2 regions of the Sporosarcina sp. resist genome follow, and region 2 is predicted to be linked to the other one. Evidence: a T-box and tRNA genes for the amino acid it is inferred to sense, from the RefSeq annotation. Region 2 holds a T-box; the other holds one or more tRNA genes.

Region 1 (11,649 bases), 2.4 Mb from region 2:
CGCGCCAACTTCAACGAATTTACGTGAATCTTTCAGGAAGTCAACAACTTCCACAAGTTCAGCTTTTTCTTCGTCAGCACCAGCAACATCCGTGAAACGAACTTTTTTGCGGTCGTCTGTATGAAGCTTCGCCTTACTCTTACCGAAGTTCATAACACGGCCACCGCCGCCTCCTCCGCCTTGCGCCTGATTTAACAGGAAGAAGAACAAGATGAAGATGATGATGAACGGTAGAAGACCCGTGAAGAAGGATACCCACGCGCTTGCAACAGGAGTCGGCAAGATGTCGATTTCCGTTTGAGTTTGCGTAGCAAGTGCACGGATATCTTCCTGCGTCTTGGTATCGTTCATAATATTCGTGACGAACTCTTCGCCTTCTTTATAGCCTTTCATTGTGCCCTTCACATTAAGGACAAGTTGAACTGGCTGTAAACTTACTGTTGTTACTTTTCCATCTTCCAACGCAGTAATAAATTCGTCATACCGAATCTCTTTCTGTTTCGGGTTTGTATTGTTTAGTGAACTAAATATCCCCATGATTGCAAGAAATATCAGTCCGTATAATAGAAAGTATCGAAGTATTCGATTCATCCCAAGCCTCCTCATTTCATTAGACAGAAAACTAGTGTAAATCTTATCACAGGTCTGATTCATCCTACAAAGGAAATGCCTTGACAGAAAAGCGCAAGCGCCTCTTATCATCAAAGTAGAATTTCGCGACCCTTAAAAGATTTTCCTGCAATTGTTTAGAAAGAATAGATTTCCTTTTTCAGAACACCAATATAAGGTAAGTTTCTGTATTTCTCCATATAATCAAGGCCGTAGCCTACAACAAACGCATCCGGTACGTCGAAACCAACGTAATCTGCTTTTAAGTCTACTTTTCGGCCAGTTGGCTTATCAAGGAGAGTAACAATTTTAATAGAATTCGCTTTTCGGTATTTCATCAGTTCGACAAGGTAACTTAATGTTTTCCCGCTATCGATAATATCTTCAATAATGAGTACATCGCGTCCTTCAACACTTGTGTTCAAGTCTTTGACGATTTTAACTTCCCCTGATGACACTGTTGCATTTCCGTAACTTGAAACATCCATGAAATCGAGTTCGATATAAGCATCGATACGCTTAATGAGGTCACTCATGAAAGGTAATCCACCTTTGAGCACACCAATCGCTAGTACATACTTGTCTTGGTATTCTTCTGTCAATACCGCACCAAGTTCACGGATTTTCTCTTGAATCTGTTCTTCTGTAATTAGTACCTCTTCGATATCTTTCCCCAACATCGAAATTCCTCCTCTTTCATACAGATCATTATAACTTTCTTGTACTAACTATGTACTTACTTTGATCTGTCTTGTGTCGTGAAAATATCACTCCGTACCGCACTCCTGGAACTGCACAAATTTCACCTTGCGCTGTAATGATTACCGGCAATCGGTCGCGTTCTGTCATGCCAACCTTTTCGTCGATAAACAACCTGGATAAACGTTTCGGGTGTGTCATCCCCGACAACAAGATTCGATCCCCATCCTCTCTTCTCCTGATAGACAAGGGAAGTGCAGAGTGAGGCAAGTCAAAATACATGATGTCATCAGTATCCATGAATAACTCCGTATCGAGATTACTCACTTCATTCCAATAAAGCTGAAAATCATTTCCCCAACGGGTCCAAACGCCTTTCGGCAACACTTTTTGCAACTCCACTTCTTCAATTGATGTATCACGAACGAACGTCAGCACGCCGTATTCCCGAATGAATCGGTAACCGCGTGGAAGGTGAATGGATACATTCCCGTCTTGCGAAGATAGATGGTGTAACAGTTGACTTATAAGCGCGGAATTATATTTTACGGGCATAATTTCCCCATTGTAAAGATACCTCAATAGTAGTGTAATTATCCGCCTTTGTAAAGTTTGGTGCATGCGGGAAAAAGCATTTCCGTCGACGACAGGCAGGCCCGCTTCTGTGAACTTAGTAATTTCATCAAAACGTTCCTGCGCCAGCATTTCAAGCAATTCTTCATCTTCCTGTAGATAACCAGACATTCTCACTGCATTTTCAGCAGCTCCCGGGTTTTCATCCAGAATAAACGGAACGATTTTGTGACGGTAACGATTACGCAGATAGGCATCACTTTCATTACTTGGATCTTCTCGAAAATGTAATTCATGCTCTCCAACATATGAATAGAGGTTCGCTTTCATAGCCGGAAGGAAAGGTCGAATAAGAATTCCACCTTCAACTTCACGCTTCACCGACATCCCCAATGGCTGACTGCCTTTCGTTACTTGCATCAAGACCGTTTCCAACTGATCTTCTGCGTGATGTGCCGTTGCTAAAACATCATAACCGTGCTTTGTCATGATCTCCTCGAAAAATGCATACCGTCCATTTCGGCAGACAGCTTGCACATTGCCACCGTCTTTCTCGATAATAGCCGGAACCGGGACACTTCCGCCAAAAAAAGGAATCCCATACACTTCACACAGCCTTGCCACAAATGTGCCGTCTGCCGCGGACTCTTCTCCGCGCAAATTATGATCGACGTGAATTGCGGCAACTTCAATCTCCATGCTTTCTTGATTTGAAGCCATGAAATGTAAAAGCGCTACCGAATCTACTCCACCCGAACAGGCGATTAAAATACGGTCCCCCGGAGCGATGAGTGACCATTCCTTGATAAAACGGAATATCGTCTGTTTAAATTTATCCATTGCTCCGCTCCCTCCTCTTTTCTAATTTATTCTTACTCGAATTTTACCATAGAATATCTAAAGGAGGGGACTCACTTACTTACATATTCATCCGATGACCCTTTCCCGGGAAATAGTTTGTGAATAGGGTGTGAAACTTGACCACTTCGGCAGAACATGATCGATTTTCATAACTAACACAGTACGATCGTCTCCAATCACACCAAACTTCCGCTCCATTTCATGCATAATACGGTCTGCAATTTTGTCACATTCGAATCCTCCATATTTTTCAAGCGTACTGTACAACGACCTCTCTTGCTTCTCAAGCGGGATATCCCCATTAAAAATCCCGTCCGTTAACATAAGTATAATGTCTCCTGACTTCAACTCTTCTTTTTTTGCCTCCACAGAAAAGGATGGAAGAAAACCGACAGGGACCGATTTGCTATCCAGTCTTAAAAAGTCGTCACCGCGTTTAATATATGTGCTCATCGATCCTGCCTTCCAAGACCAAATGCGACCATCTTGCAAATCTACGAGGGCCAGATCAAGCGTGGCGTACATATCATCAAGCCCATTCAAAGACATCATATAATGTAACGTATGCATGGCTGTTTCAGGATCCATTTTCCGGTCCAAACATTCTCGCATCAAACGAATTACCTTTCGACTCTCACGATATGCATTTAAATCCTGGCCCATTCCATCCGACAACAAAACCGCCGTCAACCCTTCATGAATTGGGAACACTTCATATGCATCACCGGCGTGAAATGTTTCGCCGCCTGCTGTTGCCGCGATACCATAATCAAGGGTAAAACGAACTGCCGAACCAAACGTTAGTTGTATATGTGGAAAAGGGTCCTGTAAAACGGCAGATTTGGCGACCCGGAACGGCTCATCGTACATTTCTTCAAGAATCGGCAGTATAAATCTTTCCGCAACTGTCGTATCCGTTTCAAAATCAGATCTTTTCTCAGGAATACAGCAGATGATGCGACGCGCACCCCTCTCTCCTGGTAAAACATCAATCTGGAAGTACTCAATACCTTTCTCTTGGAGCCGTTTTGCCAAATCTTCCTCGGCAGGCTTATAAACAGTCAAATCTTCTTTTACTTCATTCATTATTTTGTCCAGATGGGTGCTCATATCACGCAACTGGAGGGCAAGCATTTTTCTTCCATGCTGAAGTTGTCCCGTCAATAAACGACTGGCAGCTTGTTCCTCAAGTTCCGTAACTAATCCATTGAATCGGACGCACTTATATTTAATCTTTTCCTCAACACGATGACGCTTAGCTTTTTTCGTCATAGAATAGGTCATTTCCCACTCACTAAGAAGCCCGCCCATATCATTATCTGCACCTTCCCAGCACTTGGCATAACGGAAACAAGACTGGCAAGTTTTTGGAATAACCTGCTGAGGTAATACATCTGCATTATCGTGGGGGGAAGATCGGTCGCCAACAAGCGTCGACATAAATTCAGAGAACTTTTTGAAATCAGCTAGTTGATCATCGAGCCGCTCTGCTAACCATTTTTGTTGTTTGTCAGTAGTCTCTGTATTCTCTGGATAAAAAATGCGTTTAATCGACTCTAGTTTTTTCGAAGGGATTAGTAAAAAAATAATCGTCGCGGTTGCGAGTGTTATAAAGTGTGAAGTATCAAGAGGCAAGGTCAGATCATACATAAGGAAAAATCCCGATACAGAGGCCCCTCCTAACACGATGCCAATTTTCCCGAAACGGCGGAGTGTGCCTGCAAAAAATCCGGTCATACCATACACCGCCATCATTCCAGTGAAGGACAATTCTGCTACCCCCACAATAGCAGCGATGATCATTGCGATTGTTGTTGAAAATGGAAGCCCTCCCACAAGCGCCGCAAGCAAAATTGTCAGATGAATGAGTGTACCTGAAACCGAAACAGGACCTAGCATAAGTCCACTCATTCCAGTTGTAGCCAGTGCACCGACAAGGCAAGCCGCTCCAAGTCGTTCAGGTGTCCATTTACCAAAGAAGATTCGATCTGCGGCAGGAAAAGCAACAAAGAGGAAAAAAGTCATGAACAAAGCAAGAACTGCTTCAAAGCCAATATATAATTGAACATTTACTGGTGGTTGCCCGATATGCATAATGAACTGCCACAACACTTGAACAATGATAATGCATCCTGCTACTGTTAGCGGTACTGATTTTCGCATGAGCGGATATTTAATAACCGCATTAAATAACGCGAGCATCAATAGATGGATAACAGCCTGTCCAAGACCAAGGAATGCACTTCCAAACATCCCACCAATGAACACCCATATGAGATGCTTTCTGAAGCGAGCCCGTGCAAGTGCCCACACCGGCAAGAAAAAAGGAACCGCTGCATCGAATAATACGGCTTGCGACAAGAAAAAAGATCCAAACAAGAATAGAGTCGCAACTAAAATATCCATTTTTCGTTTTCCAATCATCTCGACATACATACCAATTGGATGGCCCACTGGACGTGCTAAATGATCAATTAGTTTCATTCCTCATTCCCCCTATGTCTGCTATGCCTTGAGTATACATAGGCAGGTGGAAAGAAATTGTCTGTTCATGACAACAAGAAAACAAAATGTTTCGACTCATTCCGAACTGTTTTTTCTTTTTTCCTAAGACGGGTTGACACTGCATTGATTCACTTGTATTATAAGTATTGTTGTTCTGATCAAGCGGAAACAAGTGCTAACTAGAATATACGAAGGCGGCGTAGCTCAGCTGGCTAGAGCGTACGGTTCATACCCGTGAGGTCGGGGGTTCGATCCCCTCTGCCGCCATTTATGAAATGCAGATACAACCGTCCAGGAGTTGGACAATAAATCACTAAAAAAGCAGTTCCTACATCGTGAATTCACGATGTAGGAACTGCCTTTTTTTGCAATGAAAAAATGCGCGATTGTTTGGGGAGCTGTGACGGTTTATGTGATTTCCCGTGATAGTTTCGTCATTTACCATGACAGTTCAGACGATTGCCGTCACAGTTTCACCATTTACCATGACAATTCGCGATTGCCATCACAATTTCGCCATTTGCCATGACAATTCAGACAAATGCCGTTACAGTTTCACCGTTTGCCATGACAATTCGCGATTGCCATCACAGTTTCGCCATTTGACATGACAGTTCAGACGATTGCCATAACAATTCACGAACGCCATTACAGTTTCACCATTTACCATGACAGTTCACGATTTCCGTTACAGTTTCACCATTTAACATTACAATTCTCCGCACAAAAAAGCAGCGAACAAGGGTCATTCCCTTTGTTCACTACTTTTCTTCATACTATTCGTACACTTTTTCATGAATTGAAACAGCTAGCAAGTTACCCTCTGCTTGCGCCACGGCCACCGCGTTTCGATTCTGTCGCTCTTTTCAAAGTAGAGAGACGCTCTTCGCTATCTTTCATGAACTTTGCCATTTTTTGTTCAAAGTTCTCTGGGCGATCCATAGCAGGACGGCCACCACCTTGACGCGGACGTTGCGGGCGCTGAGGACGTTCTGGACGCTGTTCAGATTCAGGTTTCGCTTTTCTAATCGACAACCCAATTTTACCATCTGCACCGACGTTCATCACTTTCACTTCAACCATGTCACCGACTTTAAAATGATCGTTGATGTCCTTGACATAATTGTCCGCCACTTCACTGATATGGACCAGGCCTGTTGAGCCATTCGGTAGCTCAACAAACGCCCCGAAGTTTGTGATTCCTGTTACTTTACCCTCTAGCTTGCTGCCTACTTCAATTGACATAAAAAAAATGCTCCTCCTTAAAATTTAAGCGGGCCCCGCGCTGGGAGCCTTGCAACCGTATTAATGAGCCCTGCAAATTGCAGGATCCTTACTTCCATTATAGCCAATAAAAAAAGAGTGTCAATAAGACTACTCTTTTCCTTTGTCTTGTTCATCTGTTTTTTTATTGTTTTCGGGTATTGAAAAAATGATTTCGCTCTTTTCAGACAAGAAATATTCCTTGCGTGCAAGCTTTGCGATATAGTCATCATCATTCAATTTCATAAGTTGTCTTTTTAGCATTTCTTGTTCTTCCTGTACCCCTTCAAGCTGGGCCAGCACCTCGACTTTTTGCAACTCTTTCGCTGCCAACGTCTGTTTCTGGTTGATGAACATATTCGTCAGACCACCTAGAATAACGGCTGCCACAATAGCAAACACAGCCAGTCTACGGTATAAACGGACTTTCCGCGCATTCTTCCTAGTCTCTTTCTTTTGAAGTGAGCGGACATATTCAGTTTGAATCGATGCGACCCTTTCGGACGATTTCCTCTGCTGTTTCTGTTCCACGTCCTGCACTTCCCCTCTTCACACACTACAATTTGTTAGTCCATAAATTATATATCATTTCACCCTTCTTTTAAAGAGTTTTCCGGAAATGATACGGAATATTTTAACAAATGGTGTAAAGAGGACTGCAAAGACTTTCACTATAAAACGAATGACTAGACTGATAATAGATACAATCAGACGCACGAGGAACAAGAGCGGCCTTATTAACAACACCAACAAGATCCTCCCGAAAAACCGGAACGGCTTATAAAAAATAGTTACGTATAGCAACATCCCACTAATCTGTGCAACTGGATCATATATCCGCCACGCCCCATCCCTGACGAGATAAAGGATGTAAAACGTCCAACATCCGACGAGTACCCATCCAATGACTTCGAGCCAAACCGCACGCTTTCGAATAATCGATTTCTTCCCGGCGTGCGCGGTACTTGTTCCAATCATGTCCATGAATGCCCCAGCAACAATGCCCGTCCCAATCATAGCAAGCAGGCTAAGAAATTGAACGGATAGACTCATCCAAACAATTTATGGAGGAAACCTTTTGAACCTGATTCTTCTTCATCGTATTGAATAGTGCCGACCGTTCCTTCTAGCGTTAGAAGCCCTTTATCGACATCGAGATGAACAATGCGCAGTTCCTCTCCCCGGATTTGCAATAATCCTTGCGATGTTCGAACGAGAAATTCTTCCTGATCGAAGCGGTCGATTGATTTTACAGACGTGAGATCCATCCGTTTTCTGTTGCGCATAGTGACGACATGGTCTCCTGATGGAATTGCGTACGTAGGACTATCAGTTTGAAATTGCATTATATGCTTCCCCCTTTGCTTGTACGTTCACAGCTATCTTATGCTAGGACATAAAAAAACATGACAGGAAAATTCCCTGTCATGTTGTTCAGTCTTCATCATCCATGAATTCCGGTTCCACTTTTTCAAGCTTCTCTTCCTTCAAAATCGTGTACATTGAGGCTGCATCGTCTTTTTTCGTCGTCTCTTTCAGCATGTTAATTTTAACCGTTACAATCTTCTGACCGAAACGGATCGCCAATTCATCGCTTTCTTTTACAACCGATGACGCTTTTGCCACTTTTTCATTTATTGTTATACGCCCTTGATCAGCTACTTGTTTTGCGAGTGTCCGTCTTTTAATTAGTCGAGATACTTTCAGGAATTTATCAAGTCTCATCATTATCTTCCCCTTTTTTTGCTAGTTTCCAAAACTCTTCAAGTTCATCAAGTGTATAGTCAGTAAACTTGCCTTGTCCATCTTTCACACTCTTTTCGACAAATGAAAACCGTCTGTTGAACTTTTGATTTGCATGGACCATTGCTTCTTCTGGAGATAACTTGAGGAAGCGTGAAATGTTAACGATTGTGAACAGAACGTCACCTAGCTCGTCCATTTGACTGTATTTCGTACCACTCTCTAGTTCTTTACGGAACTCCAGCCATTCTTCATCAAATTTTTCTAAAGCACCGTCAATCGTTGGCCAATCAAACCCAACCTTTGCCGCCTCTTTTTGATAATTAAGTGACGTTAAAAGTGATGAAGAAGGACGTTCTTGACCTTCCAAGAGTGAGTCGGCTTGCGGTTTTTCCTGTTGCTTGATTTCTTGCCAATTTTGCAGAACTTCTTCTGAATTTACCACGCTTTTATCTCCAAAAACATGAGGGTGGCGACGAATCATTTTCGATCCTACCGATTGAAGCACGTCTTCCATGGCAAAATAACCGTCGTCTTCGCCAATTTGAGCATGAAGGAATACTTGTAACAGTACATCACCAAGCTCTTCAATCACTGCGTCGTCATCTTCACTATCAATCGCCTCAAGCAGTTCGTGTGCTTCTTCAAGCAAATACCGCTTCAACGATGCATGCGTCTGTTCACGATCCCATGGGCACCCGCCCGGAGCGCGCAGTGCAGCGATGATTTCCCTGAACGTCGACCAATCTTTCAATCGCGCTTCTCTTTCAACTACAGGCGGTACATAAACGGTAGTCAAATTATTAATTTCAGTGACACGGTCCAGTTCAAATAGTGGAACTGTAATCAATTGCTCGCCCGTAGAACCTGCCGCCGTTACAACCGTCACTGGATGGTCGTAGGCGTATTTCTCCATTAATGACAGTTTCACTTCAGATGCCACGAACGCATCGTACACTTGTCCAATTAAAATATGTTGCTTCATCTGGACATCATCGCGTTTCATATCCGTACCATCGAGTAGTTGAAACCCTTCAATCGGATCGATGCGCAACGCTGCAAAAATCGGGTCAAGAAAACTATTCCCCCCCGCAATTTCCATTTGGATTAAACCTTCGCGTTCTTTCTCGACTAATAATTGGACTGTCCGTTCCGCAACAAGCGGATGTCCTGGTACTACATAGGTCACTGGTTGTTGTACACACATAATGAGCAGCTGTTCTACAATTTCATCATATACATGCTCGAACGAGTCGTGTTTTTCATAAATTTCATCGAAGCTCATCAGAACAATGCCCTCCGCTCTTAATTCAGCGACAGCAGGGTGCTGATCCGTACGCGCGACAATATATTTCGCTTCTTTCAACTTTCGATATGTCCCTAGCGCCAATTGGTCAAGGTCACCCGCGCCGAGACCAATAATTGTTAACTGATGCATACTATTCACCTTTTCTTTTAATAAGTCGTAATTGCAATGTAGCTAAACGTTTGCCGAATGGCAGAAGAAACCATTCCTTCTCTGCCATTATACGTGATTTCATAATGACGAAAAGGAAAACAACCGCTCCCACCGAAACAGATGTTAATGCGATAAGTGTCGCCTCAATCCGACCTGATAACTGGTCAAATAAAAACCCGTCTGCAATGAGCATCCACGGTAAAACAACCGCAATCATGAGAGTAGTTGCCCCTATCACCCATCCGTAAAAACGTGTTGGTGCAAGGCGAATTGGCCATACTGTTTTAAAGTAAAGCAGTAATCCAAACGTAATTACTGCGAAACCGATATTGCCCGCAATCGCCGCTCCCGTGACATTCCATAGAGGAACCAGAAGTTGATTCGCGAAGATTTTTATAACCAACCCACCGATAAGCAGGAGCGTTGGCACTTTAACTTTCCCCGCACCTTGAAGCATCGCTGTTAACGGTAAAATAAGCGATAACCAGAGAATTTGTAATGAGAAAATAATGAGGGCTACAGAACCATCACGTGTTTCAAACAGCATTTCATTCACATAAGGCAAAACAAGTGCAAGCCCTGCCGCTGCAGCCCAACCGAATAGGAAAGCAGTTCGGAACGTTAGCTGGATAAACGGTAATGCCCCTCGTCCCGCTTTTTTTGCCGAATGATGAGCGATAAGTGGAACAATCGCGAGCGCTAATGTCGAAGCAATCAGAATCCCCATTTGTACAAGCGGTTGCCCACGATCGTAGACACCTTTCATCACCATGGCTGCATCCGCCGCAAAACCATTAGATAGCAGGATATTATAGATTGTAAATGAATCGGCCAATTGAAACAGCAGGAGAATAAGTGAACTTGCGCTGATCCCCAAACTGACAATCGTCAATTCTTTCACCACTCGCCACGTGTCCACTTTTTCTAATGGTCCTTTGAACGTATTCCGAAAATAGAGTGCAAGTATAATAACGCCAGCACCTTCCCCGACAACTGCCCCCCACATCGCTACCTCACCTGCCACGTAGAGAGAAGCACCTGATCGCACCGCAATCCATGTGCCTATGAGAATGACCGTTACACGGAAAGCCTGCTCACCAACGCCTGAAACCGCAACAGGTACCATTCGACCTTCCGATTGAAATGAACCCTTCAAAACTGCTAACGCCGGCATCAGTAAAACAATATACGCGCCAGCACGCAGGAGAGGTACGAGCTCAACATCGCCCATGGAGCGCGCGAAAAATGGCGCGAAAATAGTTAATAGAGCAAAAAAGGCCACTGATAATAAAAGTAGATAGGTAAATGCCACACGCATCATCGCTTTTGCTTCACCGCGACTCGTACTTCCTGCAAGCAGTTTCGATACCGCCACTGCAAAACCGTACGACGTCCAGACAATAAAAATGCCAATGAACGGATACACTTGCTGATAAATATAAAACCCTTTGTCACCGACAAGGTTTTGGAACGGAACTCGATAGACTGCCCCAAGTAATTTCACAATGATTGCAGAGATGGTCAGAATCGACGCACCTTTCATAAACGTTTTCATGTCCCATTGCTGCGCCATAATCGTGCCTCTTTCTTTCGTACATAGTACACCCATTATATCATGAACGAATAATGACGATATTCAGGATAACATCGAATATTCTAATTTAAATTATTAAGAGGTTTAATTGTACAACGTTATGGGAAAGACATAGGTATAAGTTTTGTAAACATTTAACTGTTAAATTATATCAAAAAATAAAACTGATAAAAAAGGTAAAATAGGAGGGACCAAGGATGGTAAAAACAATTCCTAAAAAGCGAGTTCTATCCGTATTAATAAAATTAAAAAGAAATGATATGTACGCGACGGCAAAGCATTTTGGTTTAAGTCATCCGGTTGTCGTTGCACGTAGCCAAGAACTGGACACCTTATTGAATCG
Region 2 (11,649 bases):
TCCGAAGCGAATGGTTTCAAAAATCGTTTCAATCGCTTGTTTGAAATGACCTTGTTCAATCAAGTGACCAATCTCACCATATCTAGATTGAGTCATTTCTACAATATCTAAATCCAGGTTACCAGTAACAGCCCCTTCAAATGATTTGTCAATAAACTTCAACGTCCGATTTACGAGGTTACCGTAAGCACCAAGAAGCTCAGAATTATGACTGAAAATGAATTCACGCCACGAAAAATCAGCGTCTCTATTTTCAGGTGCATTTGCAGTTAGAAAGTATCGAATGGAGTCAGGATCATAACTTTCCAAAATGGCGGGAACCCACACAGCCCAGTTTTTGCTCGTTGATAGTTTCATTTTTTCTAATGTTAAGTACTCGTTTGAAACGATATGTGTTGGAAAAGCGTCCTTTCCAATACCCGATAAAATAGATGGCCAAATAATCGAGTGGAAGGGAATGTTGTCTTTCCCATGTACATAGTAAGATACGGTCTCTTCATTCCAAAAAGCTTCATCACTTTGATTAGTGTCAATCGCCCATTGTTGACTGGCCGAATAATAACCTGATACTACTTCAATCCAAACGTATACTTTTTTATCCTCATAACCTTGTACTGGGACACTAACTCCATTTTGTAAATCTCTGGACACAGCGCGGTCATGTAAACCTTCTGTCAAATATCTTTCTGATAAATGGATGGCATTTTCTCTCCACGCTTTGTTTGCCCGAACCTTCTTAACTTGCTCTTCTAGCTCATGTTGAAATGAACTTAATGAAAAGTAGAAGTGTTCCGTTGCCTTTGTGGTTGGTTCATTGCCACAAATTTTGCATTTACGGTCAATTAAATCAAGCGGATCAAGGATGGTTGAACAATTATCACATTGATCCCCACGAGATGGATGTCCACAGTTCGGACAAACACCCTCCACATACCGATCCGGTAAAAATTGGTGGTCAAACTCACAATACGTTTGTTCAATCTCTTTTTTATAAATATATCCATTCTCAAGTAGCTGCAAGAAAATCCGCTGGACAACTTCATGATGTTGTTGACTATCCGTTCTGGAATAAAAATCATAACTAAATCCCAGTATCGCAAAGCTTTCTATAAATTCTTGATGATAGCGATCTGCGATATCTTGAATCGCTAGCCCTTCTTGATTGGCCCTAATCGAAATAGGTGTACCATTACAATCGCTACCTGACACATATAAGACGGATTCACCCTTTAGTCGGTAATACCTCGCTAAAATATCCCCCGGTAACAACGCTGCGATATGGCCTAAATGCAATGACCCATTGGCATATGGCCACGCACCCCCAATTAAAATGCTCAAACGAATTCCTCCTTTTTAGGGCATACAAAAAACCCCGCCACTTATCGTATCGATAAGGACGAGGTTAATATTTCACTCGTGGTACCACCTTAGTTCACAAATAGCTCACGCCACTTGTCTTAGTAAGTACGTCGCTACAAATCCTGCGAGTATACTTTGACATTTGTAACAAGTGCCAAATCTTGTTGCAGCCTACTCATCCGCGGATTTTCAGTGCAAAGCTCGGAGATCATGTTCATCAGACTAGTTTGCTTCATTTCCACCAACAGAAGCTCTCTATATAACATCGTCTCATTACTTTTCCTCGTCATTGCCGTTTGATATAAGGTTTGAATTGATTATAGAGAAGTGTGTGTGTAAATGCAAATAATAAATAAACGTATTTCCTGGTCATGTTAACCATACTTGTATCACAACGTCAGCGATACACTACAGTGGATTATTACAAGTAAAGGAGTCACCATGCATTACATATGGGATTTGTGAATAATGAGTTGCCCCAAAAATTATTTCGATTGTAAAACTTAATCCAGTTACTTTTATGTAAGTTATTTCCTTATTTAGACTATGCCATTTTGAGAACTTATATTCATTGTAATTATAATGTATTCTGTATAATTATATTTAAAATCTCTAATTTATCCAAGTCCTTATTGTTATTTTTTGTTCTTCTATAGCCATCTTCTAGCGATTTATTATAGACTTTAACGAAATCCAAAATCGTAGGTAAATAGTATTCTGAACCAGCATCTTCAAATAGGTTTAAACTTGTATAATCTACATCCGCAAATTCCAATAAATCTTCCGTAAAAGCAAACCCAATTTTAATATCATTTTTAATAAATTCATGTTCCTGTAAGTTAACCATTCTATAGCCTAGCTGTTCCATGGTATGTTGGAGAAATTTCCATTTTTCTTCTAAATAAGTTAAGGGCACAAGTATATCAATATCTTGAGGAGAAAAGTCGATATTTGTTACTTTTCCAAGACCTAATGAACCATATAAGACAGGTACAATGTCTAACTGTTGGTTTAATAATCCAGAAATACATATAAATTCTTCATATAAATAATGTTCTCTATTCATAATTTCCCCTTCTATCAGTCAAAACTATATTTATATATAGTAGTATCTTTCACTCGTTTTTTTTGCACAGAAATCGATTCGGTATTAAAGTTATTTATCATCTTTTGGTGAAAATTTAGCACTCTATTTTCCACTCCACTCATGAACTAAAATACTGTATAAAAGGGAATCACGCCATCCATCTTTTAGTAGTAAATCCTCACGTATTCTACCTTCTTTTGTCATGCCTATTTTCTCTAGCACCTTTGATGAAGCAACATTTCTTGGGTCGCATGTCGCATAAATACGATGGAGATTAAAATTTTTAAAACTGAATTCAATTACCAATTTCGCTGCCTCTGTTGCATATCCCATTCCCCAAAAATCTGGATTTATAATGTAGCCAATTTCTCCGATTTTATTGCTATAATCTTGGATATTTAACTCAGCTGCCCCAATCATGTTTCCGTTTCCCCTTAAAATTATGGCAAATACAAATCGACTTCTTGGTTTCTTTTTGGCATCTACAATAACTTGTTTTACAAACTCTTCAGATTCCTCCTCAGAGTTTGGTCCCCACGGTTGGTACTGACACACTAGTTGTTGCGATGCATATTTATGAACATCTACCCAATCTTTCTCTTCAATTTCTCGCATTATTACTCTTTCACTTTTAAGATATTCCCCAATCAAAAAAATCCCCATATCTAACTTTCCCACTCTCCTCTTCGTCAATTTTAATAAGGTTCAAGTCATTTTTTATTTAAAGGCTTGGAACCTTGTCAGTTCCTCTTCAATTCCATTCATAATGTCAAATGCTCCTGTTGACTTGTTTGAGCATACAACAACTATTTGAGATGAATTGGGAAAATAAGCGGAGTGAAAGCTAACTCCAGGATCATAGCCCATTACATGATACTTAAATACACCTTTTTCATTTTTCTTAATCCATATGCCATATCCATAAAAGCTATCTTCATCGACTTGAGTATGAGCCGTGAGTAACTGATTGGTTAGTACCTCATTTAGAAGTCGATGGTTCATCAAGGCTTCCCATAGCCTAACCATATCTTTTGCTGTTACATATGCTCCGCCATCCGAACCGCCTTTTACTGGTAGTGAATAAATATTCGTTTTCCATGTTCCGTCTGAATTATCTATATACCCTAAAGCAGTCCCTTGCGGAAGAGCATCAAACGCAAAGTATCCTGATTCTAACATGCCGACTTCTTTAAAAATACGTTCTTCAACGTAGTCAGTAAAGACAAGTCCACTTACTTGTTCAACTATCAAACCTAGCAAAATATAACCTGCATTATTGTAGTGAAACCGCCCTACTATCGGAGATTTCATGTGCTCATTTTGAAAAAGTGGCAAAAAGTCGCTCAAACGTCTTAAGTGATACATCGGATTTTTGACCCACAGTTCCTCAAAGTCATCCATGACTTCTTCATCGAAATAATCTGGCATTCCTGTAGTATGCGTCAGTAAATGGTGGATGGTTATCTTTTCGTCTAAATACGGAAAATCTAAATCAAGACATTCTCCTATAGTCGTATCAAAAGATAGTTTTCCTTCTTCTACAAGCTGACAAATTGCAATTGAGGTGAAAAGCTTACATCCAGACGCTATTCCATATCGAGATGTTCTTTGATTTTTTAATTGTTCAGAACGATTGGCATAACCATAGCTTACATCTGCCAAAATCCTTTCCCCATCTTTAACAAATACAGTACCTGAGAAATGATTACTACTTTGAATTTTTGCAATCTGCTCTGTAATTTTTATGTTCACTTTTATTCCCCCAATGTATCTGTTTTAAGTCATATCTTTGCTTCAACGTAAGTTAGATAGTTTATACTCTTTGACAAATTCCTCGTAATCCAATACTTCAATTGCATCTGACCAATGCCTAATGAAAATAACAGGTTTTCCATTAGCCTTGAAATCCTTAATAACAATCTTGATTATTGACAGCTCTCTTGAAAATTACCGAAATTCACTATTCCATTTTGCACATCTATAACTAAAAAAGCCTCCATTTTCCCACCAACTTTTCCTTTGATAGATAACTCTTCTAGAATGGTGATAACTTCTCCTGCTATTTAGGGGGTCGTTCTCTGACACTTTTTTTGAAAAATCGTGTTAATGCCAATCATCTTTCCAAGTCGGGACCCCCGCCTTATATTCCCGCATTTGTTATACTAATCGTATTAATCATTTAGGGGGTTAAAAACATGGCAAAGTTATTTGAACCATTTACAATACGCGATGTTGAATTTAAAAACCGCATCGTTATGTCACCGATGTGTATGTATTCGAGCCATAACGAAGACGGAATGATTGAGGATTGGCATAAGACACATTACGCCACACGTGCTGTCGGTCAAGTTGGCCTTATCATTGTTGAGGCTACAGCAGTACAACCTGCGGGACGAATTTCCTCACAAGATCTTGGCATCTGGAGCGACGACCATATTGCGGGATTAACAGAAGTGGTCCATCTCATGCAACAGCAGGGCGCGAAAACGGGCATCCAGCTCGCACATGCTGGACGTAAAGCGACAGTCGACGGCGATATTTATGCACCGTCCGCAATTGCATTCAATGAAAAGTATAAATCGCCTGTTGAAATGACTATAGACGATATAAAAACGACTGTACAAGCATTCAAGGAAGGTGCAATTCGTGCGAAGAAAGCCGGGTTTGACGTCATTGAACTCCATGGTGCACATGGCTATCTTATTAATGAATTCCTGTCGCCTTTATCGAATAAACGGACGGATGATTACGGCGGCTCTGCAGTAAACCGCTATCGCTTGTTACGTGAAATTATCGAAGTAGTTCGCACTGTTTGGCAAGGTCCCTTGTTCGTCCGAATATCTGCACATGATTATACTGACGGAGGCATGACGTCCATTGCGTACATTGAAATGGCGAAGTGGATGAAAGAGCAAGGCGTCGATCTAATTGATGTTAGTTCCGGAGCGGTCGTCCCAGCCGCAATTGATTCATTTCCTGGCTATCAAGTGAAATTTTCGGAAACAATTAAAGATGGTGCCGATATATTAACGGGCGCAGTTGGCCTGATCACAACTGGTATCCAAGCAGAAGAAATCTTGAAAAACGGCCGTGCCGATATGATTTTGCTGGCACGCGAACTATTGCGCGACCCGTACTGGGCATATACAGCTGCAAAAGACCTTCGTGTTGAGATCCAGTCGCCGAAACAGTATGAGCGAGGCTGGATGTTTTAAATAAGTTATCCTGCCAATATTGGACAGTAATTTATAAATAAAAAAGTAGTAGTGCAAACCCTGGCACGGGTTCGCACTACTACTTTTTTAGTGATATGCCTGTAGAGTATCCTCTTAGGTATCTACCAATAGTAAATATAATTTATTCACCTACTCGAGATATAAAATTCGTGGAAACTTCACGAACCAGATAAAGTATTTGTCTAACTCATTCAATTCTACGTAGTAGTTCCAAATATCTCCTAATGGAGTTATATAACCTTTCTGAGTGTTCACCAAAAATAAAGGTAAAGGTTATAACTTTGTAGAATATTGTCTATTAAACGAAAATGTTTGAAGGGATTGAGATAAATGCAGAAGTTAACGACTAGTGTTAAACAAGTACAAGAGAAACTATTGGAATTAGGACATCCAAACGAGGTCGTCAAATTGACAGACAGCGCTCGAACTGCTCAAGAAGCGGCAGATGCCTTAGGGTGTGAGGTCGCGCAGATTGCTAAATCGATTATATTCAAACTAAAAAGTACAAATGAGCCGCTATTAGTTGTTGCGAGTGGAATCAATCGCATTGATGAGAAGCTAGTTGCTCAAACGCTAAATGACAAACTAGGTAAAGCAGACGCTGATTTTGTCCGTGAATCCACAGGATTTGTTATTGGCGGGGTTCCCCCATTAGGGCATAAAAACTCTGTACTAACCTTAATTGACGAAGACCTTTTCAAGTATGAAACGATCTGGGCTGCTGCTGGACATCCGAAAGCAGTATTTCAATTAACACCAGATGAACTCGAGAAAATGACAAATGGACAAGTTATTTCTGTAAAATAATGTTTGATACATACACTAAACCCGATTCTTCCTGCAATAGGAAAAATCGGGTTTCAGCTTACATATTTTCACATAAGATATTGCTATGTTCAAGTAGATGTAACGGCTGAAAAGCACCTATATCACTCTGAATTCATGTTTAGTCCCGAATAACTTCACCGTTTTTCCATTCGAACCGTGAGAAGTCTTCCGCAATATGGAGTGCTGGGAAAATGGCTTCCCCTTGTTTTTGCAATTGCGCCACGTCGCTAGGCATGAATCGGGCACTAATATGATTTGCAATAAGCGTTTTAGCTCCTGCTTCTTGCGCTACCCGTGCTGCATCCCCGATTGTTGAATGGCCATATTCTTTCGCCAGATTTCCCGTATCTATATCGAACGTAGCCTCGTGAACAAGAATGTCCGTGTCTTGCGCCAGTTCAACAGCGGCACTACAATAATTTGTATCACCAAGAATGGCAACTATAAATCCTTCTTGCGGTTCCCCGGTGACGTCCGAACTGGCAACAACTCGCCCGTCCTCCAATATCACATCTTCTCCGCTCTTCAACTGTTTCAGTAGCGGACCGTTTGGTACACCCGCTTCTTTCGCTTTGGTGATGAGTAACTTTCCTGGAAGAGGCTTTTGCTCAATCCGATAACCTAAACACGGGATAATATGCTGTAAACTTTTCGCAGTTACACGGTAATCGGCATCTTCAAAAACAACGCCTTCCCCGATTTCATGAACAATTAGCTCATAGTTTAAATGCGTATTGGTTACGCGCAACGTTGTCTTAATCCATTCATTCAACCCAGTTGGCCCATAAATGTCAAGTTGCTCCTCGCCACCAAGGAATGAGCGCGAGCCAATCAATCCGGGTAATCCGAAAATATGATCGCCGTGCAAATGCGTGATAAATATCTTGCCGATTTTCCGTGGTTTTAGCGATGTATGTAATATCTGGTGTTGCGTCGCTTCCCCACAATCGAATAGCCAATAACCGTCCCCTTCGGCCGATAAATTCAAAACGACAGCTGACGTATTACGCATTTTGGACGGCATACCCGCCCCAGTTCCTAAAAATTGTAGTTCCATAACGGATATCCACCTTTCATTTCATGCCCCGCTTCACTGTTCCAGGACCGAATTTTTGTTCCAACTGCGAAAGCAAAGTATCCATTGTCTCTTCTTTCGCATGTTTTTCAAAGTTATAAATTGATAGCTGTTCATGCAGTTCATTCATCATAACCACATTTGATACGGTAATACCAAGAAGACGAATTGGTTCGCCATCCCAATGCCTTGTAAATAAATCAGCAGCTTCTTTATAAATATCTTGTTCTTTATAAAGTGGATTAAGGACCGTCCTGCTTCGAGAATGATTACGCCAGTCTGCTGTACGTATTTGGATCATGACGACTGTGCCGGCTAATTGTTTAGTATCAAGACGGGCCGCTACTTTGGACGCCAACCATTTGAAAACCTTCAGGCATTCATCCAAATCAGTTTCATCTACCGGTAATGTCGTTGAGCTGCCAAAACTTTTACGTTCTTCAGCAGCTTCAGGGTCTACAAGACGGTGGTCAATACCATTTGCACGTTCATGTAGTCGGATGCCGTGTTTCCCAAAAGACGATTTTATGGTGATCTCATCTGTTTTTGCCAAATCCCCGATTGTGAAAAGGCCCAACTCATTCATCTTTTTCTCTGTACTCTTCCCAATTCCATGCATTTCAATAACCGGAAGTGGCCACAAGATAGATTCAATTTCCCTCTTTCGTAAAATCGTAATACCCATCGGTTTTTTCATATCTGATGCAGTCTTCGCAAGAAACTTATTCGGCGCGATACCAATCGAACACGGCAGGTCAAGCTCCTGCAAAAGACGTTGTTGCATAGCAGATGCAATATTCACAGCATTGGTCAATCCACCAATCGCAGTAATATCGATATACGCCTCATCAATTGACACCGGTTCTACAAGGTCAGTAAAGGTTCGTAACAAGTCGAAAACAGCAGACGAAGCGATTCGATATTTTTCGAAATCTGGCGGGACAATTACCAGATCTGGACATAGCCGTTTCGCCTCACCGACAGTCATCGTCGTGTAAATGCCAAACGATCTTGCTTCATACGAACATGTCACAAGAATGCCTTTTCGTGCTTTTGGATTACCGGCAACCGCCATTGCGATACCTTTCAAGGAAGGGTCATGCGCTTGTTCAACGGATGCAAAAAAACTATTCATATCCAGATGAAGAATGACCTTTGCTTGTGAATCACTAACCGTCGTCAAGACATATTCCCCTCCTTCACTTTAATACTACTTATGTAGAAATAAAGAATGCCATTGAATTCGCTCAGGTGCAAGGGGGATATCTCCCGCCCTAAGCCAAGAAACTTAGCCACCATTCTTAGGGCTTTGACTACCCCATTTAGGGCGCCTTCACTTAGTTTTTTAGGTATCCATTTGTTTAATATATTTAATTATAACATGCAAAAACCGGACAGATGCCACTGCCCGGCTTACAGATTACTTTTCTTGTGCTAGTTGTGCTTCCACATACTCGCCGATTTTATCCATCCCAGCAAGCGTTTGGGATAAAATCTCAGGATCGACAACGGTAATCATTCGGTTTTCTAAATTTGCAACTGTTGTGAAATAAGGTGTTCTTGAGTACGCAATAAGTCCCGAGGAAGTTAAAGCACTTTCTGGAATATCAAGAATTTCTTTCGCATTCAGTACAAGTAAACCAATGTATAAACTGCCAGTTTGAACTACAACAACACGTGCATCTTCATATCCTTGTGCAGTTTTACCATAGAGAATCTGTTCAAAATCCAGAATCGGAACAAGTTCCCCACGAATCCGCATAAGTCCGAGCATATATTCAGGAAGATGTGGAATCGGGTTTATTTGTTCAAGACGCTCAATTGACACGACAGTATCAACAGCAATCGCGTATTCCTCGTTACCACATTGGACAATAACTGCTTTTAAATCACTCATCCTTTTACCCCCTTTTACTTATTCGCTGTTACATGGATGATTTCAAGCAAGAGTTCTGTCAGCTTGTTCAACTCATCAACAGGCATCCGCTCATTTTTCGTGTGAATTTCTTCGTAACCAACAGCTAGTGTAACTGTTGGAATACCTGCGCCATTGAATACATTACCGTCACTTCCACCGCCGCTAGTCATTAACTGTGGCGTTAGTCCGATATTCGTAATGGCCTTCATCGCCGTTTGCACGACTTCTGCGTCTTCTTCAAAACTAAATCCTGGATACATCAGCTGAACTTCTGTTTCAGCTGTTCCGCCCATTAGTTCAGCAGTCCGCTCAAATGTACGAATCATATGTTCTATCTGTTCATTCAGCTTTTCTTGATTGATAGATCTTGCTTCCGCTAAAATACGAACTTCATCACAGACAATATTCGTTGCTTGTCCACCTTCAAAGCGTCCGATATTAGCAGTTGTTTCTGAGTCAATGCGACCCAGGGACATTGCAGAAATCGATTTAGCCGCGATATTGATGGCAGAAACTCCTTTTTCAGGTGCAACGCCAGCATGTGCTGTTTTGCCATGGATTGTCGTCCATAATTTTGCTTGGAAAGGTGCAGCAGTTACAATTCCGCCAACTTTTTGGTCACTGTCGACAGCATAGCCGTATTTCGCCGTAATCAATGACGCATCCATCTCTTTCGCCCCGACTAGTCCACTTTCTTCACCTGCTGTTATAATGAACTGAATATCGCCGTGTGGTTTACCACTTTCTTTCAATGTACGTGCCATTTCAAATAGAGCCGCAATTCCTGCTTTATCATCTGCGCCAAGAATTGTCGTACCGTCAGAATAGACATAACCGTCATCACGCAATTCCGGTTTAATACTTTGACCAGGAACGACAGTATCCATATGACATGTGAAATAAATTGGATCGATGGCTTCAGTAGTCCCTTTCAACGTCGCAATAAGGTTACCTGCGCCATGTCCAGTGCGATCGTCAGAATCATCTTCCTCAACATCAAAACCGAGTGCTTCCATTTTTAGTGTTAAAACATCAGCAATCGCCCGTTCGTTTTTCGTTTCAGAATCAATTTGTACGAGTTCCAAAAATTCTTCTAGTAATCTTTGTTTATTCATTTAAAGCATCCCCTTAATTATAACGGTATATTACCGTGTTTCTTCTTCGGTCTAGTCTCTTGCTTGTTGCGCATCATGTCAAGTGCTTGCAATAGTTTAATGCGTGTTTCACGCGGATCAATAACGTCATCGACCATGCCGTGTGATGCCGCAACGTAAGGATTTGAGAATTTCTCTCGGTATTCCTCGATTTTTTCTGCGCGCATTGCTTCCGGATCGTCGCTATTGGCAATTTCTCTGGCAAAGATGATATTCGCAGCGCCTTGCGCACCCATAACTGCAATTTCAGCATTTGGCCAAGCATAGACAATATCTGCTCCGATTGATTTAGAGTTCAGTGCTACATAAGCACCGCCAAATGCCTTGCGTAGGATAACCGTTATTTTTGGCACAGTTGCTTCCGAATAAGCGTACAAAATTTTTGCACCGTGGCGAATTATACCACCATGCTCCTGTTTAATGCCCGGGAAGAATCCAGTTACATCTTCAAAAGTAATGATTGGAATATTGAAAGAGTCACAGAATCGGATGAAACGTGCAATTTTATCGGATGAATCAATATCAAGGCCACCCGCCATTACTTTCGGCTGATTACAAACGAGTCCGACCGGTTCCCCTTTCATACGGGCCAATCCGACGACAGCATTTCTTGCAAATTCCGCTTGAACTTCCATGAAGGAATCCGTATCAACGACTTGTTCGATAACCTTCCGAATGTCATATGGACGAATGGTTTCATAGGGCACAACATCAGCCAGATTTGCACGGTAATCATCTGCTTCGTCATAAGCTGCGACTGGCGGTTTTTCTGTATTGTTTTGTGGTAAATAAGCAAGTAATTTGCGGACATTTTCGAGAACAGTCTTCTCATCTTTACCACGGAAATGGGCATTCCCGCTGATTGAGTTATGTACTTTTGAACCGCCGAGGTCTTCAGACGAAATCTTCTCCCCAGTAACCGTCTCAATTACTTTCGGTCCTGTGATGAACATCTGGCTTGTTTCATCCGTCATGAATACAAAGTCCGTGAT

Evidence for each region. A T-box is a leader RNA that pairs with one kind of tRNA and senses whether it is charged. The one in region 2 lies ahead of metG (methionine--tRNA ligase), so its partner is inferred to be a tRNA-Met.
Region 1: it encodes a tRNA-Met, which carries the amino acid that the T-box ahead of metG (methionine--tRNA ligase) is inferred to sense. The anticodon was not compared.

The regions. Positions count from the first base shown of each region.
Region 1 covers NZ_CP060287.1:4,960,637-4,972,285, forward strand. Annotated here, with positions in the region: gene ftsH (ATP-dependent zinc metalloprotease FtsH) at 1-591, opposite strand, end outside; gene hpt (hypoxanthine phosphoribosyltransferase) at 747-1,289, opposite strand; gene tilS (tRNA lysidine(34) synthetase TilS) at 1,318-2,721, opposite strand; gene H7992_RS23910 (SpoIIE family protein phosphatase) at 2,809-5,226, opposite strand; tRNA gene H7992_RS23915 (tRNA-Met) at 5,441-5,514, shown strand; gene H7992_RS23920 (S1 domain-containing RNA-binding protein) at 6,064-6,492, opposite strand; gene H7992_RS23925 (FtsB family cell division protein) at 6,622-7,041, opposite strand; gene yabQ (spore cortex biosynthesis protein YabQ) at 7,096-7,563, opposite strand; gene yabP (sporulation protein YabP) at 7,560-7,856, opposite strand; gene H7992_RS23940 (RNA-binding S4 domain-containing protein) at 7,945-8,235, opposite strand; gene mazG (bifunctional methyltransferase/pyrophosphohydrolase YabN) at 8,225-9,691, opposite strand; gene H7992_RS23950 (putative polysaccharide biosynthesis protein) at 9,693-11,285, opposite strand; gene H7992_RS23955 (aspartyl-phosphate phosphatase Spo0E family protein) at 11,504-11,649, shown strand, end outside.
Region 2 covers NZ_CP060287.1:2,548,697-2,560,345, reverse strand. Annotated here, with positions in the region: partial or broken gene metG (methionine--tRNA ligase) at 1-1,338, opposite strand, end outside; T-box leader at 1,390-1,658, opposite strand; gene H7992_RS12435 (hypothetical protein) at 1,937-2,425, opposite strand; gene H7992_RS12430 (GNAT family N-acetyltransferase) at 2,549-3,109, opposite strand; gene H7992_RS12425 (serine hydrolase domain-containing protein) at 3,164-4,198, opposite strand; gene namA (NADPH dehydrogenase NamA) at 4,642-5,661, shown strand; gene H7992_RS12415 (YbaK/EbsC family protein) at 6,013-6,489, shown strand; gene rnz (ribonuclease Z) at 6,629-7,567, opposite strand; gene H7992_RS12405 (DNA polymerase IV) at 7,584-8,768, opposite strand; gene H7992_RS12400 (chemotaxis protein CheW) at 9,006-9,482, opposite strand; gene H7992_RS12395 (M20/M25/M40 family metallo-hydrolase) at 9,497-10,618, opposite strand; gene H7992_RS12390 (acyl-CoA carboxylase subunit beta) at 10,636-11,649, opposite strand, start outside.